2 regions of the Cellulosimicrobium sp. E-16 genome follow, and region 2 is predicted to be linked to the other one. Evidence: riboswitches for the same ligand, from Rfam matches in the RefSeq annotation. Region 2 holds a riboswitch; the other holds the start of a gene.
The links. Region 2 has a riboswitch for S-adenosylmethionine ahead of ACN9MS_RS03370 (NADPH-dependent FMN reductase). Riboswitches for the same ligand answer to the same signal wherever they lie in the genome.
Positions count from the first base shown of each region.

Region 1: it holds a riboswitch for S-adenosylmethionine, as region 2 does, so the genes downstream of both, ACN9MS_RS19575 (methylenetetrahydrofolate reductase) here and ACN9MS_RS03370 (NADPH-dependent FMN reductase) in region 2, are expected to answer to the same signal.

Region 1 covers NZ_CP183974.1:4,449,832-4,460,538, reverse strand. The annotation lists gene atpC (ATP synthase F1 subunit epsilon) at 85-399, shown strand; gene ACN9MS_RS19600 (VOC family protein) at 403-801, opposite strand; gene ACN9MS_RS19595 (DUF2630 family protein) at 894-1,142, shown strand; gene ACN9MS_RS19590 (hypothetical protein) at 1,163-1,396, shown strand; gene ACN9MS_RS19585 (ATP-binding protein) at 1,481-2,935, opposite strand; gene metE (5-methyltetrahydropteroyltriglutamate--homocysteine S-methyltransferase) at 3,085-5,583, opposite strand; gene ACN9MS_RS19575 (methylenetetrahydrofolate reductase) at 5,616-6,611, opposite strand; SAM riboswitch class I at 6,775-6,877, opposite strand; gene ACN9MS_RS19570 (hypothetical protein) at 7,026-7,289, shown strand; gene ACN9MS_RS19565 (cation acetate symporter) at 7,359-8,882, opposite strand; gene ACN9MS_RS19560 (heavy metal transporter) at 8,879-9,325, opposite strand; gene ACN9MS_RS19555 (LytR/AlgR family response regulator transcription factor) at 9,322-10,227, opposite strand; gene ACN9MS_RS19550 (sensor histidine kinase) at 10,224-10,707, opposite strand, start outside.
Region 2 covers NZ_CP183974.1:761,023-771,729, reverse strand. The annotation lists gene ACN9MS_RS03410 (RNB domain-containing ribonuclease) at 1-827, opposite strand, end outside; gene ACN9MS_RS03405 (ABC transporter ATP-binding protein) at 1,046-1,930, opposite strand; gene ACN9MS_RS03400 (ABC transporter ATP-binding protein) at 1,927-2,856, opposite strand; gene ACN9MS_RS03395 (ABC transporter permease) at 2,853-4,019, opposite strand; gene ACN9MS_RS03390 (ABC transporter permease) at 4,012-5,010, opposite strand; gene ACN9MS_RS03385 (ABC transporter substrate-binding protein) at 5,057-6,739, opposite strand; gene ACN9MS_RS03380 (copper homeostasis protein CutC) at 7,010-7,807, opposite strand; gene gdhA (NADP-specific glutamate dehydrogenase) at 7,890-9,227, opposite strand; SAM riboswitch class IV at 9,420-9,553, shown strand; gene ACN9MS_RS03370 (NADPH-dependent FMN reductase) at 9,574-10,164, shown strand; gene ACN9MS_RS03365 (flavin reductase family protein) at 10,161-10,707, shown strand, end outside.

The DNA.
Region 1 (10,707 bases), 910 kb from region 2:
GAACGGGACGAAAGACGACGGGTCCGGGCTCTGCCGGGCGCGAGACTCGGAGGCTCCGCCACCCGTCGTCGAGGAGGATCCTCCGTGCCTGTCGCGCCGTCACCGTCCGAGACCGCCGCACCCGTGGGGGAGCGCCTGGTGTCCGTCGAGGTGGTGGTGCCGTCCGGGGTGTTCTGGTCGGGCCCGGCGCGCAGCGTCACGGTGCCGTCGGTGTCCGGGACCTTGGGGATCCTCGCCCGGCACCAGCCCGTCGCGGCGACGCTCAAGGCGGGGCGGGTGCGGCTGCGCACGCCCGACCGCCCGACGGCGGAGCTGCGCATCGGCGGCGGCTTCGTCGTGGTCGACGACGACGAGGTGACGATCCTCGCCGACGACGCGACCTGGGTGCAGGCCCGCTAGTCCCTACGCGGGGTCGACCACCGGACCGAGCTGCACGACGACGATCCGGTGCCCGTCGGGGTCGTTGACGTGCGCGAACCGGTCCCCGGACTCGGCGTCGGCGTCGGGGCCGACGAACGGCTCGACCCCCACGTCGGCCAGCCGGGCGAGGATCGCATCGAGGTCGTCGACGTAGAGCACGAGGTTCGGCAGCCCGTGGCGCACGAGGGGCGCGCCGCCGTCGGGGAGCGGGACGAGCCACAGCCCGGGCTCGTCGACGCGGCCGGGTCCGACGTGCAGCAGCGGGAACCCCTCGGTCTCGCCGCGGAACAGCGTCCCGAACCCGAACCCGTCCGACCAGAATGCGGCGCTCGCGTCGAGGTCACGGCAGAGCATGACCGTGCGGCCGATCGTCGTCGTCATGCGGCGAGCCTAGGCCGTGCCGCCGACGTCCCCGCCCGCCCGACGCCCGACCTCCCGGGGCGCACGTGCGCCGTCGGGCATACCGTGGACGCATGGCGACCGACGGCGGCATCCGCAGGACGATCAGCGACCTCGTGGCGCAGGAGCGCGAGCTCCGCGAACAGTTCGCGCAGGGGGAGATCACCGGGGGGCAGGAGCACGAGCGGCTCCGCGCGATCGAGGTCGAGCTCGACCAGTGCTGGGACCTGCTGCGCCAGCGCGACGCGGCCCGCGAGTTCGGGAGCGACCCGGATGCCGCGACCGTGCGCGACCCCGGTACCGTGGAGGGGTACCTGGACTGACCCGCACCGAAGGAGCCCTTGTGAGCACGCAGGACACGCAGCAGATCCCCACCGGCACCGAGGGGCGCGACGTCGCGGACCGCGCGGGCGCGGTCGCCCGGTTCGTCGTCGCCTTCGCGTTGTTCGTGGGCGGGCTCGTGCTCATGGGCTCGGGCATGTCGGGCGTGGACGGCGGCGTGTGGCTCTTCGTCGGCGGCCTCGCCGCCTCGACGCTCGCGTTCGCACTCCCGATGTCGGGCGCCGCGGAGCGCTGACCGGCCCGCTCCCGCGCGGCGTCATGCGGCGCCGTGCGGGAGCCTCCGGAGTCGCGACCGCCGCGGCGCGCCCCGTCCCGTCGTCTACGCCCAGGCGCCCAGCAGATCGTCTGCGCTGAAGGCGAGGTCGGCGCCGGTGGGAGTCTCGCCCGACGGGCTGATGGCGACGATCCGCGCGTCAGCCGAGCGCGGGACCCGGTCACGGACGGAGTGCAGCGCGGCGACCTCCCGGGGCGACACGCCGCGCTCCCGCCGCCATTTGATGGAGCCGATCAGCGACGAGCGATCGCGTGTCATGGCGACCACGTCGATCTCGACGCTGCCGTCCCGGGTCCACCACGGACGCACCGTCTCGACCTCTGCCAGCCGCTCGTCGGACCGCGAGAGGCGGGTGAGCGCCTCTCGGACGACCGGTTCGATGCTTCGTCCTCGCCAGCTCGCCCAGTCGCGATCGAACGCGGTGATGGCAAGATCCTCCCGACCGCGCGCGATCTGCTCCACCCTCCGCTCGACGTAGCGGAACCAGAAGCGCAGGTACGGATCCGTGACCCGGTAGCGACGGAGGCGGCCCGTGGGTGCGGCCCAGGCCGGGACCTCGCGCTCGACGAGCGACTTCGTCTCCGTCAGGCTCTTGAGCGCCCGGGTGGTCGCGGTCTCCAGCGCCTTGCGGTCGGAGGAGTCTTGGATCGCGGAGAGCACGTCGCTGAACCCGGGGTTCGCCGTGTCGTCCGAGCCGATCGCCGCGAGCACCCGGTACGCGGCGGGTGCGTCGGGGAACTCGGCGTCGAGCGTCAGCCGCGCCGTGGTGACGAGCGGGCTGTAGGGGTCGGCCAGTGCGGCCCAGACGTACTCCTCCGGGCTCAGCCCCGACCTCGCGAGGTCGGTGACGAGGCGTGGGTACCCGCCGGTGACCAGGTAGGCCTCGAAGGCGTCGAACGCGCTGCGACCAGGGAGTGCCGACGCCACCTCGGCCGGGTCGAGCGATGCCACGGCGCACGGTCGCAGTCGCCCGAAGAGAGGGCGACCGTGCGACGCGAGCTGTTCCATCATCGCCACGTCGGAGCCGATGAGGACCATCAGGACCGGCAGCTTCTCCAGGGTGCGATCCCACTGGGCCTGCAGCTCGCCCTCGAGGGACGGATCGCCGTCGACCATCCACGGGAACTCGTCGAGGACGGCGATCACGGGTCCTGAACGTGCCGCGACGGCGAGGCGTCCGAGCCACTCCCGCCACGAGACGGCAGGTGTCTGGGTCAAGAGCTCGGCGTCCGGCAGCGGCCGGCGAGACTCGATGATCGCCCGGGTGGCGTCGTCGAGCTGGCGTCGCAACGACGACCCGTAGATGCCGGGGACGTAGACGGACGGCACCTCGACCGACTCCACGAACTGTCCGACCAGGGTGGACTTGCCGACCTGCCTTCGCCCGCGCAGTGCAACGATCCGTCCGGTCCCGTGGTCGACCACGGCATCCAGATGCGACCGGAGAGCGTTCGTGCTCGTCGCACGGCGGACCAAACCTTCATTGAAGGTAGCAGACATACCGTGAAGCATACATCGCATGTCTGTTAATGGAATCGCGAAAGGGCCTCGTGCGGTGGCTCGGGCGTGCTGTGAGCCGTCGCTCACGGCGCCGCGGGCCGAGGTAGTACCGGGGTCAGGACCCCGGTACTACCTCGCGGACTGCGGTACTACCTCGCGAGGCTCGCGCGGACCGCCCTCGCTGCGGCGACGAGGTGCTCGAGCGACGGCACGGTCTCCTCGTAACGGCGCGTCTTGAGCCCGCAGTCGGGGTTGACCCAGACGACCTTCGGGTCGATCGACTTCACGGCGAGCTCGAGCAGCTCCGTGACCTCCTCCGCGGAGGGGACGCGCGGGCTGTGGATGTCGTAGACGCCCGGCCCGATGCCGCGCGCGTACCCGGCGTCGCGCAGCTCCGGCACGATCTCCATGCGCGAGCGCGCCGCCTCGACCGACGTCACGTCGGCGTCGAGGCCGTCGATCGCGCCGATGACCTCGCCGAACTCCGAGTAGCACAGGTGCGTGTGGATCTGCGTCGCCGCCTCCACGCCCGACGTCGCGAGCCGGAACGAGCCGACCGACCAGTCGAGGTACGCGGGCTGGTCGTCCTTGCGCAGCGGCAGCAGCTCGCGCAGCGCGGGCTCGTCGACCTGCACGATCCCGATGCCCGCGGCCTCCAGGTCCGCGATCTCGTCGCGCAGTGCGAGGCCCACCTGGTTCGCGGTGTCGCCGAGCGGCTGGTCGTCGCGCACGAACGACCACGCGAGGATCGTCACCGGTCCGGTGAGCATGCCCTTGACCGGCTTCTCCGTGAGCGACGCCGTGTACGCGGACCACTCGACCGTGATGGGCTCCGGGCGCGTGACGTCGCCCCACAGGATCGGCGGGCGCACGCAGCGCGACCCGTACGACTGCACCCAGCCGTTCGCGGTGACGGCGAACCCGTCGAGGTGCTCGGCGAAGTACTGGACCATGTCGTTGCGCTCGGGCTCGCCGTGCACGAGCACGTCGAGGCCCAGCTCCTCCTGGAGCGCGACGACGCGCGCGATCTCCTCGCGCATCGCGACCGTGTAGTCCGCGTCGGAGAGGTCGCCCCTGGTCCACTGCGCACGGGCGCGGCGGATCTCCGGGGTCTGCGGGAACGACCCGATGGTCGTCGTCGGCAGCGGCGGCAGGTTCAGGCGCTCGTGCTGCGCGGCCGCGCGCTCGGCGTAGTCGCCGCGGGCGAAGTCCGCGTCGGTCAGCGCGGCGGCACGCTCGCGCACCGCGGGCACGACGACGCCGCTCGCCTCGACGCGCGACGCCACGGCCGCGCGGGACGCCTCGATCTCCGCCGCGACGGCGTCGCGACCCTTGGTGAGCGCGCGGGCGAGCGTCGCGACCTCGCCGACCTTCTGGTCCGCGAACGCGAGCCAGTCGCGCAGGCGCGGGTCGAGCGTCGTGCCTGACGTGGTGCCCGGCTCGGCGAACGTCTCGTCCTCGACGTCGTGCGGCACGTGCAGCAGCGACGTCGACGTGCCGACCGAGACCGCGCCGGCACCCAGTCCCTCGACGGCGTCGACGACCTCGAGCTTCGCTGCGAGGTCCGCGCGCCACACGTTGTGCCCGTCGATCACGCCCGCGACGAGCGTCTTGCCGGCGAGGCCGGGGACGCCGCCGTCGGCCGCCGTAGGGACGGCGCCCTTGACGAGGTCGATCGCGATCGCGTCGACGTCGGTGCCCGCGAGGAGCGCAAGCCCGTCCCGGGCCGCTCCACCGGCGGTCTCGGCACTGGCCTGGAGCGCGCCGAACGGCGCGGCGACGAGGATCGCGGGCCGCGCGTCCTGCGCCGAACCCGGGTTCGCGGCCGGGTCCGCGGACGAGTCCGGCGCAGACCCCGGGTTCGGCACGGGGCGGAGGTCGGTCGCGAGGGCGCGGTACGCCGACTCCACCGCGGCGGCGAGGTCGGCGAACGGCACGTCGACCGAGTCGGTGACGAGGATCGGCTCGTCGAGCTGCACCCACGGCGCGCCCGCGGCGGCGAGCGCGCGCAGCAGTTCGGCGTAGGCGGCGACGACGTCGTCCAGGCGGTCGAGAGGCGAGTACCCGGCGGGGGCGTCGTCGGCGGCCTTGGACAGCGCGAGGAACGTCACGGGCCCGACGACGACGGGCCGCGTCACGACGCCGGCCTCCTTCGCCTCGACGAACTCGCGCACGACGCGGTCGTCGACGAACCGGATCGGGGTGTCCGGGCCGATCTCGGGCACGAGGTAGTGGTAGTTCGTGTCGAACCACTTGGTCATCTCGAGCGGAGCGTCGTCACCCTGGCCGCGCGCCACGGTGAAGTAGCCCGCGAGGTCGAGGCGCCCGGCGTCGTCGGTGAGCGACGCGAACCGCGACGGGACCGCCCCGAGGAGGACCGCGGCGTCGAGCACCTGGTCGTAGAAGGAGAACGACCCGGGGACGGACGCGTCGTCGGCGCCGAGGCCGAGGTCGACGAGCCGGCGGACGGTCGCGAGGCGCAGCTCGCGGGCCGTGGCCTCGAGCTCCTCGGCCGACGTCTTGCCGGCCCAGAACGCCTCGACGGCCTTCTTGAGCTCACGACGACGCCCGATGCGCGGGTAGCCGAGCACGGTGCCCGCGGGGAAGCCGACCTGAATCTGGGTAGGGGAGGGTACGGAAGTGGCCATGATCGAAACCTCTTGCTGGTCCGGAGGACCGGTCAGACGGGCGTGCCGTGCGTGGCGGCGCTCGTCGTGGGCAGGGAGGTGCCGGTGACCCACGGCCCGCTGGCCAGGTCCGGGACGAGCGGGGCGGCGGCAGCGCTGGTGCTGCCCCCGGTCCCGCGCGACCCGCCGCCGAGGTGGACACCCTCGAGCAGGTCAAGAGCGGCGCGGTGCTTGTTGAACGTGTACACGTGCAGACCGGGCGTGCCCGCGTCGAGGACGCGCTGCGCGAGGTCCACGGTGTACGCGATCCCGTAGGCGTGCTGCGCCTCCGGGTCGGGCAGGGCGTCGAGCGCGTCCAGCAGGTGCTGGGGCGCGCGCACGCCCGTGAGCTCCTCGACGCGGCGGAGCCGCGCGGGCTCCGTCGTGGGCAGCAGCCCGGCGAGGATGGGGATCGTCACGCCGGCCGCGCGGGCCTCGGCGACGAAGTCGGTGTACGACGACGCGTCGTAGAAGAGCTGCGTGATCGCGAAGCTCGCGCCGGCCTGCTGCTTCTGCCACAGGCGGCGCACCTCCTGGCTCCGTGTGGTGCCGGCGGCGGGGTTGCCGTCGCAGAACGTCGCGACGGCGATCGTCAGCGGGCGGGCGGCGCCACGCAGGGCGGCGGCCGGGTCGGACGCGCAGCGCGACGCCTCGACCTCGCGCAGCAGCGCGACGAGCTCGGTCGACGACCGCACGCCGTCGGGCGCGGGCTGCCAGTCCGGCTGGTCGCGCGGCGGGTCGCCCCGCAGCGCGAGGAAGCTGCGCACGCCCTCGTCGAGGAAGTCGTTGATGACTTCCTCGACGTCCTCGCGCGACGCACCGACGCACGTGAGGTGCGCGATCGGCAGCACGGGCGTGCCCTGGAGCAGGCGACCGACGACCTGGCGCGCGGTCGCGCGGTCGGTGCCGGCCGCCCCGTACGTCACGGACACGAAGTCGGGGTGGGTCGCGACGAGACGGCGTGCCGTCTCCCAGAACTTCGGCGCCGCGTCCGGGCGGCGCGGGGGCATGAGCTCGAACGAGACCGTCGGACGGGCCGCGCCGCCGTGCGCCTGCCCGACGGCGTCCGCGACGCTCACGGCGTCGTCCCGACCGGGGTGCGTGCGTGCGCGACCGCCGTCGGGCACGGGCTGCCCTGACGGTGCGCGAAGGATGCCTCTGAGACCATTAGTCGCTCCATCGACCCTGGCGTTAGCACCTTTGTCCTCGGGAGGCTTCCGTCGGCGGGTTGCTGCGGTGTCGTCGAGCCAGGACTCTCGACCGCTCTGGATGGTTGCCACGATCCTACGGCCCATCCGACATGCGGTCGAGCGTGCCCGCCAGGTGAGATGTGCCGTGGTCCGTGCCGAGCGGTCGACGCGAGGGGCGCGCACCTAGGGTGGGACCCGACCGCCCTCTGACCCTGTCCCACCCAGGAGCCCGCCGTGTACGCCACCCCGACCCGCCCCATGACCCAGGACGAGCTCGACCGGATCTGCCGGGTGTGGGCCGACTGCGGCAGCGACGACCCGACCGACCGGTGGCTCGAGCTGTGGGACGGTGGCGACGCCGACGACCACCCGGAGCAGCGCGACGCGATCGTCGCGATCGCGCGGGAGGTCGGGCTGGACGCCGCGGTCGAGGACGGCGTGCTCCGCGTGCAGAAGACGCAGCAGCTCCACGACGAGATCGGCGCGCGCTGGATCTGACCAGGTCAGAGCCCCTGCGCTACAGATCTCACGCTTTCTACGCTAAATATCTCAGGCCCCGCACCGTCGTCAACGGCGCCGGAGCTCCGGGACGTGCAGGCGTCGGAGGAACCGGTCGGTGCGCAGCGGTGGGCCGTGGCGGTCGAGCAGGGACACGACGACGACGGTCGCCGTCGCGAGCGGGATCGTCCACGCCGCGGGCTGGGCGAGCAGGGCGCGCACGACGCCGGGGATGCCCTCCGCCGTCGTGCCGGACGTGCCGGCCCCGTAGCCGGCGGCGACGAGCGCGGACGACGCGAGCAGCGCCGTCGCGCACAGGACGGACCCCACGACCATCCCCGCCACCGCGCCGCGCGCGGTGAGGCCGCGCCACCACACGCCGAGCAGGATCACCGGCGACAGCGCGGAGGCGGCGAACACGAACACCGTGCCGACGCTCGTCACGAGGCCCTGCGGGATGGTGACGAGCGCGAACGCGAGCGGGATGAGCGTGCACGCGACCGCCGACCACCGGAACGACCGCACGGTCCCGCCGAACAGGTCCTGGCTCACGACGCCCGCGAGCGCCACGACCAGCCCCGACGACGTGCCGAGGAACGCCGCGAACGCGCCGGCGACGACGAGGGCCGCGAGCAGCTCGCCGCCGAGCCCGGGCACGAGGCGGGTCGGCAGCGTGAGGACGACGGTGTCGGCGACGCCGGGCGCGGCGAGGTCGGGTGCGACGACCCGCGCGACGAGCCCGAGCGTGCTGGACACCATGTAGAACACGCTGATCATCACGAGCACGACGACGGTCGTCCGGCGGGCCGAGCCGCCGTCGGGCGAGGTGTAGAAGCGCACGAGGACGTGCGGCAGGCCGGTCGTGCCGAGCAGCAGCGCGAGCAGGAGCGACACGGTCGCGTACGCGTCGAGGCCGCCGGGGCCGGCGTCGTGCGGGAAGACCGCCGCGGGGTCGAAGGTCACGGTGGCGCCACCCGGCTCGAACGCGCCGCCCAGCGCCATGAGCACGAACACGAGGGGCAGTGCGAGCGCCGTGAGCTTGACCCAGAACTGGAACGCCTGGACGAACGTGATGGAGCGCATGCCGCCCGCCGCGACGACCGCGCTCACGACGACCGCGATCCCGACCGACCCGACCCACGGCGGGACGGGCGCGACGCTCGTGATGACGAGCGCCGCGCCATGGAGCTGCGGCACCACGTAGAGCCACCCGATGACGAGCACGAGGACGCTCGTGACGCGGCGTGCGACGACGGAGTCGAGGCGGGCGTGGACGAAGTCGGGGATCGTGTACGCGCCGCTGCGGCGCAGCGGGCCGGCGACGAACAGCAGGACGAGCAGGTAGCCGGCCGCGTACCCGACGGGGAACCAGAACGCCTCGGCGCCGGAGAGCAGCACGAGCCCCGAGAGGCCGAGGAACGTGCCCGCGGACAGGTACTCGCCGCTGATCGCCGACGCGTTCCACACCGGGCGCACCGTGCGCGACGCGACGAAGAAGTCGCTCGTGGTGCGGGAGATGCGCAGGCCGTAGAACCCGATGAGGCCGGTCGCGAGCAGGAGCAGACCGATCGCGACGAGGGGCAGCGCGCTCACGGGGCGTCCGCCTCGTGGGGGACTGCCTCGTCCGGGCCGGCCTCGGCGGGCCCGACCGATCCCTCGGCGAGGGCGCGGTACCGGCGCTCGTTGCGCGCCGCCGCGACGGCGAACACGACCGCGAACGCGACGATCACGGGGTAGAAGCCGTACGCGTGCACGAGCCAGGGGAGCGGGACGCCGAGGATCACCACGGCGTCCAGCGCGGGCACCGCGCTCATCGTCACCGTGAGCAGCGCGACGACGGCGAGGAACGAGACCACGCAGGCGAGCCCGAGGCGGAGCTGCGCCCGGACGAGGCCGCGCGTGTAGTGGGCCACGTCGTCGTCCGGCTCCTCGGGGCGACCTCGCGGGGTGCCCGACGGCGGCCCGGCGTCGGTTCGCGCGTCCGTCGACCGGACGCGCACGCGCTCGGCGGGCGGGGTCGGGCCGGTGTCGCTCACGACGGTCCCCGGTGCGGGCCGAGCAGCGCCTCGCGCACCGCCGGGACCATGCGGCGGCTCACGGGGACCTCGTGGCCCGCGACGACGAGCGCGGGCTGCGCCCCGCCGAACCGCGCCGCGGTCACGGCGGCCCGGTCCACGAGGTACGACCGGTGGACGCGCAGGAACCCGGCCGAGGCCCACCGCTCCTCCAGGTCGGACAACGGCTCGCGCACGAGGAACTGCTCGGTGTCCGTCACGAGCCGCGAGTAGTCGCCCTGCGCCTGCACCCACCGCACCGCGCTGCGGCGGACGAGGCGCGTCGTCGTCCCGACCGTCACGACGAGGGTCTCGTCCTCCGGCACCTCGGACCCCGCGCCGGACCCCACGGCCGGGGGAGCGGCGCTCGCGGGCGTCGACCCGGCGTCCGGCGCGGCCCCGCCGGCGCGGCCCGCGCGGTCCGCGACGCGCTCCACGACCCGGTCGACGGCGCGCGTCAGGCGCTCGCGGCGCACGGGCTTGAGCACGTAGTCGACCGCCTCCACGTCGAACGCCTCGAGCGCGCGGGCCTCGTCGGCCGTGACGAACACGACGGCGGGCCGGTCGGCGAAGCGCGAGAGCGCGCGGGCGAGGTCGAGGCCGGTCAGTCCGGGCATGTGGATGTCGAGGAACGCCGCGTCGACCGTGCGCGAGGAGAGCTCGCGCAGCGCCTCCGAGCCGGTCGCGACCCCGAGCACTGTCCGCACGCGCGGGTCGCGCCGCAGCAGGGCGACGAGCTCGTCGAGCACGGGGCGCTCGTCGTCGGCGACGAGCACGTCGAGACCGACGTCGGTGCCTGGGTCCCTGGTCTCGGAGCCGGGGGTCGGCGGCTGATCGGGCGTCCGTCCCGGGGTCCGTCCGGGTGTCGGGTCGGTTCCGGTCATGGCACGCTCACCTCCGTCTCGTGCAAGGGCTGGGACCGCGGCACGCGCAGGCGCACGAGCGTGCCGGAGCCGGGCGCGGTCTCGATGTCGAGCGCGTGGTCGTCGCCGTAGAGCTGGCGGACGCGCCGGTCGACGTTGCGCAGGCCCACGTGCTCGCTCCCGCGGGACGTGAGGAGCTCGCGCACGACGGTGGGGTCCATGCCGACGCCGTCGTCCTCGACGGTGATCTCCGTCTGGGTGCCCTCGTCGCGCGCGGTGATGACGATCGTCCCGCCGCGCTCCCGGGGCTCCAGGCCGTGCCGGACCGCGTTCTCGACGAGCGGCTGCACCGACAGGAACGGGATGACGGTCGTCAGCGACTCGGGCGCGATCTGGAGGGTCACGGCGAGGCGCTCGCCGAACCGGGCGCGCTCGAGCTCGACGTACGAGTGGATGGAGCGCAGCTCGTCCGCGAGGGTGGTGAAGTCGCCGCGGCCCCGG
Region 2 (10,707 bases):
CCCGTGAGCAGCGAGATCTGGGCGTTCCACCCCTCTGCGGGGAGGGTCGAGCGGAACGCGAGGCCGAACGTGCCGTCGTCGAGCGGGACGATCTCCTGCTCGGGGACCTCGAGCGACACTCCCCCGCGCTCGCGCTCGCGCGCGCGCCGCAGCTCGCCGACCTCCCGGAGCAGGAGGAGCGCGGCCCCGCCCGCGCCCTCGGACCCGCCCCCGTCGATCGCGGCCTGGGCCTCGTCATAGGTGAGTCGCCGCGTCGACCGCACGACGGCGCGGCGGACCGTCGCGTCGAGGATCTCGCCCCGCGCGTCGAGCACGACGCGCCACGCCGCCGCCGGGCGCACCTGGTCCGGCAGGAGGCTCGCCGCCCCCTCGGAGAGCACCGCGGGGTGGAGCGGGGTGCGGCCGTCGGGTGCGTACAAGGTCGTCCCGCGCTCGTGCACCTCGGCGTCGATCGCCCCGCCCGGCGCGACGAACGCGCCGACGTCCGCGATGGCGTAGTGCACGACGAACGCCGCACCCGCAGGACCTGCCAGGTCGTCCCCGGCGCGCTCGAGGTGGAGCGCCTGGTCGAGGTCCATCGACCCGGGCGGGTCGATCGTCACGAACGGGACGTCACGCAGGTCGACGCGGCCCTCGCCGAGGACGGCGCCACCGTCGCGGACGACGGCCTCCGCCTCGGCGAGCACCGCGGCGGGGAACGAGTCCGGGACCTCCATCTCGCGGCGCAGCGCCGCGAGCGCGCCGGTCACGGTGGCGGCCGGGTCCACGGAGGGCGTCGGCGCAGTGGGCTCGGCGGAGCGGGCGAGGCGCAGATGACGGGCGGGCACGAGCCCGACCCTACCCATCCGCCGCCCGGCCGTCTCCCGCCCGATCGTCCCCGGTCGTCACGACCACCGGGTCGGGACGACGGCGCGCGCGCAGAAGGGCGCGCGGGCCAGGGCCTCCGACAGACCTGGCCCGCGCGACGGGTACGCGCCACCACCGACGCGTACGACGGGAGGCAGCACCCGCCGCCCGGATCGAGCGGGCGACGGGTGCGCCGGTCTCACAGGCCGCGCGTGCCGAACCGGTCGCGGTCGGCGCCCCCGCCCGATCCCGCCGCGGCCGCCGCGAGCTCGCGGCGCACCTCCTCGCGCAGCTTCCCGTGGTTCTGCGGCTCGGGCGCCGCGCCGAGGAGCAGCTTGGTGTAGTCGTGCTGCGGGTCGAGGATCACCTGGTCCGACGGCCCACGCTCGACGACGTTCCCGCGGAACATCACGAGGATCTCGTCGCTGAAGTGCCGCGCGGTCGCGAGGTCGTGCGTGATGTAGAGGACCCCGAGGTTCTCCTCCCGCTGGAGCCGGGCCAGCAGGTTGAGCACCCCGAGCCGGATCGACACGTCGAGCATCGACACCGGCTCGTCGGCCACGAGGAAGCGCGCGCCCGGCGCGAGCGCCCGGGCGATCGCGACGCGCTGGCGCTGTCCGCCCGACATCTCGTGCGGCTGCTTCGCCGCGAACACGGGCGCTGGCGTGAGGTTCACCCGCTCGAGGAGCTCGTGGACCCGCGCGTCGAGCGCCTGGCGTCCGCGGGCGACCTTGTGCAGGCGCAGCGGCCGCTCGAGGTGGTGGGCGACCGTGTGGAACGGGTTGAGCGACGCGAACGGGTCCTGGAACACCATCTGCACGTCGTGCCGGTAGGCGTCCAGGCCGCGACCACGGGTCGCGGACGCCTTGCCGTCCAGCAGGATCTCGCCCGACGTCGGCGTCTCGAGCTGGGCGATCATGCGCGCCACCGTCGACTTGCCCGATCCGGACTCGCCGACGACCGCGATCGTCTTGCCTGGCTCCAGCGTGAACGACACGTCGTTCACCGCGCGCAGCCGCGTGCGGCGCAGCCCCTTGCGGATCGAGAAGTCCTTGACCAGGTTGCGGACCTCGAGGGTGCTCATGCGTGCGGTCCTTCCTGGCTCTCGCCGGTGCCCTCGCCCGTGCGGACGAACGCGCCGCGGTCGCCGGTGAGGCTCGGGAACGAGCCGAGCAGACGACGCGTGTACGGGTGCTGGGCGCCCTCGAAGACCGCCTCCGCCGTGTCGATCTCGACGATCTCGCCGCGGAGCATCACGGCGATGCGGTCGCTGATCTCCAGCAGGAGCGGGAGGTCGTGCGTGATGAACACGACGGCGAACCCGAGCTGCTCGCGCAGCCGCATGATCTCGCGCAGGATCCCGCGCTGGACGACGACGTCGAGCGCCGTCGTCGGCTCGTCCATGATCATGACCTGCGGGTTGAGCGCGAGCGCCATCGCGATCATGACGCGCTGGCGCATGCCGCCCGACAGCTCGTGCGCGTAGCTGTCGAGGCGCAGCGGGTCGACCCCCACGAGCTCGAGGAGCTCCGCGGACCGGGCCGCGCGGTCCTTGCGCGACATCCCCGGCCGGTGGGTCTTGAGGACGTCCCCGAGCTGGTCGCGCACGCTGATGACCGGGTTGAGCGAGTTCATCGCGCCCTGGAACACCATGGAGACCTTGTCCCACCGGAACGCGCGCAGAGCGTCGCCCGAGAGCGCGACGACGTCGACGTCGCCGCCGTCCTGGTCGTGGAACGTCACCGTCCCGGACGTGAGGAGCGCCGGGGGCTTGAGGAGGCGGTTGATCCCGTACGCGAGCGTCGTCTTGCCGCATCCCGACTCGCCCGCGAGGCCGAGGATCTCGCCGCGGTGCAGCGTGAGCGAGACGTCCTTGACGGCGTGGACGACCGGCTCGACCTCGTAGTCGATCGAGACGTGCCGCGCGGTGAGCACCGGCTCCTTGCCGACGAGGTAGGCGGCGTGGCTCTCACTGGTCAGCGGCCCGGCGGCCGTGGTCGTGGCGGTCATGCGCCCACCGTCTCCTTCGCGTCGTCGGCGTCGGTGTCCGTACCGTCAGGGTCGCTGCCGTCGGTGTCGGGGGCGTCCGACCCCGCGCCGTCGGGGTCCGCGTCCGCGGCGAGGCCGGCCTTGCGGGCCTTGCGCACGCTCTTGACCGCGGCCGGGCCCAGCCGCAACCGGGGGTTGATGATCTCGTCGAGGCTGAAGTTGATGAGCGCGAGCCCGCAGCCGAAGAGCGCGATGAGGAGCCCCGGCGGGACGAACCACCACCACATGCCGAGGCTCAGCGCGTTGTTGGCGCTCGCCTGGTTGAGGATCGTGCCCCACGTGATCGAGCCCGACGGACCGAGCCCGAGGAACGACAGCCCCGCCTCGGCGAGGATCGCGAGGAGCACCGCGCCCAGGAACTGCGCCGTGAGGAGCGGCAGGAGGTTGGGGAAGATCTCCACGAGGATGATGCGCGGCGTCTTCTCGCCCGCCACGCGCGCCGCGGACACGTAGTCGCGCGCACGCAGCGACTTCGCCTGCATGCGGAGCACGATCGCCGCACCGGGCCAGGCCGTGAGCCCCAGGATCACCGCGACGATGATGAGGGACCGTGTCTGGAGGTAGGCCGAGATGACGATGATCAGCGGCAGGCCCGGGATCACGAGCATGATGTTCGTGACGAGCGAGAGGGCCTCGTCGGTGAACCGCCCGCGGTAGCCCGCGACGATGCCGAACACGATCGACAGCACGAGCGCGATCGCGCCGGCGACGAGACCCACCATCAGCGAGCCCTGCCCGCCGTACGCGACCTGGGCGAAGATGTCGTTCCCGATGTGGTTGGTGCCGAGCAGGTGCTCGGCGCTCGGCGGCAGGAACCGCGCGTTCGCCGTGGAGCGCGGGTCCTGGGTGAAGAACGGCGCGACGAACGTGAAGAGCAGGATGCCGACCACGAGGACGATCCCCGCGGTGAGCTTGCCGGACCGGCGCGGGAGCATCGCGCGCAGGCCACGGCGGGCGGGCGCGGCCGGGGCGTCCTGGTCGAGCGCCGCGGGGACGTCCCGGACGTCCGGGACGATCCCCTCGGTGGTCGTCGCCGGCGCGAGGCCGTCGACCACGACCGTGGCGGCGGGGGCCGCGTCGGCGGCGGGGGTCACGATCTCCGTGTCGCGGGTGTTGTCAGACATTGGCGCGCGCCCTCGGGTCGATGAATCCGTAGATGATGTCCATGAGGAAGTTCGCCGCGAGCACGGCGAGCGTGATCACGAGGAACGTGCCCTGCATGAGCGCGAAGTCGCTCGCCTGGACCGCGTTGAACAGGAGCTTGCCCAGACCCGGGTAGCTGAAGACCTGCTCCATGACGACCGACCCGGCCACGACGAACCCGAGCGCGACGCCGAACCCGGCGAACGACGGGAGCGCGGCGTTGCGGGTCGCGTAGGTGATCGCCACCCGCATGCGGCGCAGGCCCTTGGCCTCGGCCGTCGTGACGTAGTCCTCGGACAGCGTGGACACCATCATGTTGCGCATCCCGAGCAGCCAGCCGCCCACCGACGACAGCACGATCGTCAGCGCGGGCAGGAACCCGTGGTAGATCACGCTGCCGACGAACGCCCACGACCACTCGGGGCCGTTGTCGAAACCGAAGATGTCGTAGCTGCCGATCCGCGGGAACCACCCGGTCGAGACCGAGAAGACCGAGACGAGGATGAGGGCGAGCCAGAAGTAGGGCACCGCCTGGAGGAGCGTGGACGCGGGGATGATGCTGTCCACCCACGTGCCGCGCTTCCAGCCGGCCCACGCCCCCAGCCCGACACCCAGGACGAACGAGATGATCGTCGCGAGTCCCACGAGCCCGACCGTCCAGGGGAGGGCCTGGCCGATCAGCTCGGTGACGGGCTGGGGGTAGTAGGTGATGGAGATCCCGAGATCTCCCTGGAACAGACGCCCCCAGTAGTCCACGTACTGGTCCCACAGGGAGGCGTCGCCGTCCGCGCCGAAGAGGAGGTCGATGCTGTTCTGCATCTGGGGCGTCAGCTCGCCGCCCTTGCGCAGGAACTTGTCGATGAAGATCTGCTTGGGGTCACCAGGCATGAGCTTCGGGATGAGGAAGTTCAGCGAGACCGCTGCCCAGAGGGTGATCACGTAGAACGTGATCCGTCGTGCGTAGTACCTCATGATGCGTGTTCCTCGTTCCCCGGTCCTCCTCCTCGGCGCGGTCGCATCAGCTCGTCGGCTCGAGCTTCGAGAGCACGACGCCCAGCGAGACCGTGCTCCACGACGGCGGGAAGGCGTAGAGGTCGTCCTCGGTCGGCCAGCCCGTGAAGTCCTTCGTGTCCATGAACGTCTGCGAGGCGTTCACGACCACCGGGATGTAGGGCAGGTCGCGGACGATCTCCTCCTGGATGACCGCGTACTGCTCCTGCTTCGCGGCCTCGTCGTTCGTCGAGGCGGCCGCCTCGACCGCGGCGTCGACCTTCGGGTTGGTGTAGCGCACGTAGTTGAAGAGGCCGGACTCCATGACCTCGCCGACCGGGCGCGTGTAGTCCGTCGTCATCCACTGGCGGTAGATGCTGAACGGGTCGTCGAGCGACGGGCCCGTGATGCCACCGACCATGAGCTGGTAGGTGCCCGCGACGCGCGCGTCCGACATCTCCTGCTGCGTGACCTTGTTGTGGACGATCGCGATGCCGGCTGCCTTCGCCTGCTCGACGAGCAGGTCACCGACCGCGTTGTAGTCGTTCCAGCCGTCGACCGTGATGAGGGTCAGCTCGACCTTCTGGCCGTCCTTCTCGTAGATGCCGTCCGCGCCCTGGGTGTAGCCGGCGTCCTCGAGGACCTTCGACGCCGCCGCGGCGTCGGCCGTCTGCGGGCTCTCCGCCTCGACGTCGGGCGAGATCCAGCGGTCGTCGCGACCGAGCAGCGCGAACGTCGGGGACGCCTCCGCGGCGAGACCGGCGAACGCCTTCTCGTTGATCTCGGTGCGGTCCATCGCGAGGTTGATCGCCTGGCGCACCGCGACGTCGGTCTGCGGGCCGGTGCAGCCGAGGTCGACCGACACGCACGTGTAGATCGTCGTCGGGTCCTGCGGCGTGTTGATCATGCTCAGGCGGCCGTCCGCGGTGATGCGGTCGGGGTCCGCGACGAACATCGCGGTCCAGTCGACCTTGCCGGTGGTCATGAGGTCCTCGGCGCTCTGGTTCGCGTCGATGCCGAGGTAGCGGACCTTCTTGACCTTCGGGGCACCGGCCCAGTAGTCCTCGTTCGCGACGACCGTGTAGGCGGCCTCGGTGACGGCGTCGGCCTTGTACGGGCCGGTGCCGACCGGGTTCTCGTTCGCGAACGTCACGAGGTCGTCGACCTCGGACCAGATGTGCTCCGGCACGACGAGCGACGTGCCGAGGAGCTGGACCTCGGACGTGAACTGCGGCGAGTCGAACGTCCACGTCACGGTGTACGGGTCGACGGCCTCGACCGAGATCACGAAGTCGCGCTGGGCGGCCTCGTTGGTCTGCGAGAAGACCACGTCGTCGGCGTCGAAGTCCTCGCCGTCGGTCCACTTGACGCCCTCGCGGAGCTTCACCGTGAGCTCGGTGCCGTCCTCCGACCACTCGAACGACTCGCCGAGGCGCGGCTCCGGCGGGCCGGCCTGCGCCTTGTTGTAGTAGAAGAGCGGTTCGTAGATCGCGCCGTTGGCCGCGTGCAGCGGGTTCGGCGAGTACGGGTTGAAGTTCGCGACGATCGGCGTCTGCGTCCCGGCCCACACGTTGAGCGTGCGGCCCCCGCTCGCGCCCTCGTCGCCGTCACCGTTGCTGCCGCCACCGGAGCAGCCCGCGGCCAGGAGAGTCACGCCGGTCACGAGCGCAACCGCCGTGAGCAGACGCTTGCGCGCCGTGCTTCGAATCATCATCGGTCCTTTCGCATGGACGACGCGTCCTCGCGTCGTTCGTCGTGGCGCCCTGGGGCGTGTGGCAGGAACACTAACTAATCGATCCTGGGTCGCAGACGAATAGGACAGGAAAGTTACCTAACTGAGACATGGCCGACTGCGGCGGTGCTCGGGAAGGGCGACGGCCGGCCCCCGCGTGGCGGGGACCGGCCGGTCGGGCGACGTCGAGACGTGGCGTCGTCGGCGTCGAGCAGGCGTTCGCGGGCGCCCGCGAGCGGAAGGGTGTCGCTACCGCGCGGCGCGGAGCGCCGCGCTCGCCGCCGCGGCGACCTCGGGGTCCGTGACCTCGTAGCCGGCGTCCCCACCACCCCCGGGACCGGCGTCGTCCGCGACGACGCGCTTCGCGGAGAGGTGCACGGCGTCCACGCCGGCGGCCACGAGCGCGCCGACGTCCCGGGGCTGCACTCCCCCGCCGGCCATGACCTGGACGCGGCGGCCCAGGGGTCCGCGGGCGTGCGCCGACATGGCGCGCAGGCGCTCGACGCCGTCGATGCTGCGGGCGGCGCCACCCGACGTGAGCACGCGCACCACGCCCGCGCCGGCGAGCGCGTCGAGGGCCGCGAGCGGGTCTGCGACGACGTCGACCGCTCGGTGGAACGTCACCTCGCGGCCGTCAGCCGCCTCGACGAGGGCGCGCACGGCGGCGACGTCCACGACGCCGTCCGGGGTCAGCGCGCCGACCACGACGCCCGCCGCACCCGCCGCGACCGCGGCCCGGACGTCGCGGACCTGCACGTCGAGGTCAGCCGCCGAGAGGACGAACCCTCCCGGGCGCGGGCGCACGAGGACGTGCACCTCGACGGCAGGCCCACCGCCCGCGGCGTCGGCGGCGGCCACGACGGCCGCCTCCACGAGGCCGGCGCTCGGCGTGAGCCCGCCCGTCGCGCCCAGGCCGACGCACAGCTCGACCCGCCGGGCGCCCACGGAGGCGGCCACCCGGACGCCCTCCGGGTCCTGCACCGCGAGCTCGAGCACGACGTCGCGGCCCGCGCGCACGGCAGGGCCCTCGGGGTCGGTGGTCGTCACTGCGTTCTCCCGTCGTCCGGTCCGACGGCCGTCACGTCGCGCGGCGTGCGCGACGGCGGCCGTCGGCCAGGGTAGACGACGGTCAGATGACGCCGAGGGCGAGGATCGCGTCGGCGACCTTGGTGAAGCCCGCGACGTTGGCGCCGAGCACGTAGTTGCCGGGCGCGCCGTACTCGTCGGCCGTCTCGACGCACCGGTCGTGGATGCCCGCCATGATCTGCGCGAGCCGCTCCTCCGTGTACTCGAACGACCACGAGTCGCGCGACGCGTTCTGCTGCATCTCGAGCGCCGAGGTCGCGACGCCGCCGGCGTTCGCGGCCTTGCCGGGCGCGAACAGCACGCCCGCCTCCTGGAGGAGCGCGACGGCGGAGGGCGTCGTCGGCATGTTGGCGCCCTCGGCGACCGCGACGACGCCGTTCGCGACGAGCTGCTTGGCCGCACCCTCGTCGAGCTCGTTCTGCGTCGCGCACGGCAGCGCGACGTCGCACGGCACGTCCCAGATGGAGCCGTCGGTGACGACGCGGGCCCCCGGGCGACGGGCCGCGTAGTCGGCGACGCGGCCGCGCTCGACCTCCTTGACCTGGCGCAGCAGGTCGAGGTCGACGCCCGCCTCGTCCACGACGTAGCCGGAGGAGTCGGAGAAGGCGACGACGTTCGCGCCGAGCTGCTGGGCCTTGGCGGTCGCGTAGGTCGCGACGTTGCCCGAGCCCGAGACCACGACGCGCCGACCGTCGAGCTCCTGCCCGCGCGTCTCGAGCATGCTCTGCGCGAAGAGCACGGTGCCGTAGCCCGTCGCCTCGGTGCGCACGAGCGAGCCGCCCCACGAGATCCCCTTGCCCGTGAGGACGCCGGACTCGTAGCGGTTGGTGATCCGCTTGTACTGGCCGAACAGGTAGCCGATCTCGCGGCCGCCCACGCCGATGTCACCGGCCGGGACGTCGGTGTTCTCGCCGATGTGCCGGTACAGCTCGGTCATGAACGACTGGCAGAACCGCATGACCTCGCCGTCGGAGCGGCCGCGCGGGTCGAAGTCCGACCCGCCCTTGCCGCCGCCGATCGGCATACCGGTGAGCGAGTTCTTGAAGATCTGCTCGAAGCCGAGGAACTTGACGATCCCGAGGTAGACCGACGGGTGGAACCGCAGGCCGCCCTTGTACGGGCCGAGCGCCGAGTTGAACTCGACCCGGAAGCCGCGGTTGATCTGCACGCGGCCCGCGTCGTCCACCCACGGGACCCGGAAGATGATCTGGCGCTCGGGCTCGCACACGCGCTCGAGGACGGCCGCCTCGACGTAGCGCGGGTGCTTGCGCAGCACGGGGCCGAGCGAGTCGAAGACCTCGCGCACGGCCTGGTGGAACTCGGCCTCGCCGGGGTTGCGACGCAGGACCTCGTCGTAGACGGACTGCAGTCGGCTGTCCATGGGTACTCCTCGTCTGGGCGGAAACTCCTGCTGACGGTACGCCTGTGCCAGAAGTTCCCGTACCGCCGTCTCACTCCCTGCCCACCCGGAGACGTCGCGCAGGTCCCCCACGGACGACACAACCGTCCACCCACTGAGAAACCCGATCGATCTGGTGCAGTTTTCATGGAGCCGTTGCTATACCCGTCCCCAGGTCACGAGCACCAGCGCCAAGCCCCGGCTCGCTGGTCGGCAACCCCCTGTCACGGCGGGGTGCTCCGGGAGATGACCAGGCCGCGCACGACCGGCCCCGCACCCGCGGGACGGCCGCGCGGCAAGCGTGATCGACGACTACTGCGAGGTACACATGACCCACCGCTCCCCCTCCCCGACGGTCCTCGCCGTCTCCGGCAACCCGCGCCCCGGATCGCGGACGCTCGGTGCCGCCGAGACCGTGGCGCACCGCGTCGCGGCCCTCATCGGGGCGACCGACGTCTCGACGATCGACCTCGCGACGTTCGCGACCGAGATCCTCGGCCCCGAGCGCCCCGCGGCGGACGCCGCGCGCGACCGGCTCGCCGCGGCGACCGTCGCCGTCGTGGCGACGCCGGTCTACAAGGCGTCCTACACCGGGCTCCTCAAGGCGTTCCTCGACCTGTACGGCCCGGACGGGCTCGCGGGGGTCGTCGTCGTGCCGCTCGTCGTGTCGGGCAACCCCGCCCACGCGCTCGTCGGCGAGGTGCACCTGCGGCCCGTGCTCGTCGAGCTCGGCGCCGTCGTCCCGACCCGCTCCCTCACGGTCACCGAGCCGCAGCTCGCGGACCTGGGCCCGGTCGTGGACGTGTGGCTCGCCCGCGAGGGCGACGCGCTGCGCCGCGCCGCGACCCCCCTCCCCGCGGACGGCCCGGCGCCCGCCGACCAGGCCGTCGCCGACGCGTTCGCGGGGGTGGCCCGATGACCGCCGAGCTCACCCACCTGGAGGCCCTCCTGGCGGAGCAGGACGAGCCGCAGCTCTCCCCCGACGAGTACAAGTCCGTGTTCCGCGGCCACCCCGCCGGGGTCGCCGTGATCGCGCTCGAGCACGACGACCGCCTCGTCGGGTTCACCGCGACGTCGGTCATCTCCGTCTCGGCCGCGCCCCCGCTGCTCGCGTTCTCGCTCGCGTCGACGTCGTCGTCGTGGCCCGCGGTCTCCGCCGCGCGGACGCTCACGGTGAGCTTCCTCGCCGACCACCAGGACGACGTCTCGGCACGCTTCGCCACGAGCGGCATCGACCGGTTCGCCGACGGCGGCTGGTCCCGCCTCGACACCGGTGAGCCCGTGGTCGACGGCGCGCTCTCCTGGGTCCGCGGCCGCGTCGTGCAGCGCACGCCCGTCGGCGACTCGTACCTCGTCTCGCTGCGGGCGCTCTCGTCGAGCGTCGGCAGGGGCGCCGGCCCCCGCCGCGAGGCGGCCGGCACGCCGTCCCCCCTCGTCTACCACGACCGCACCTACCACCGGA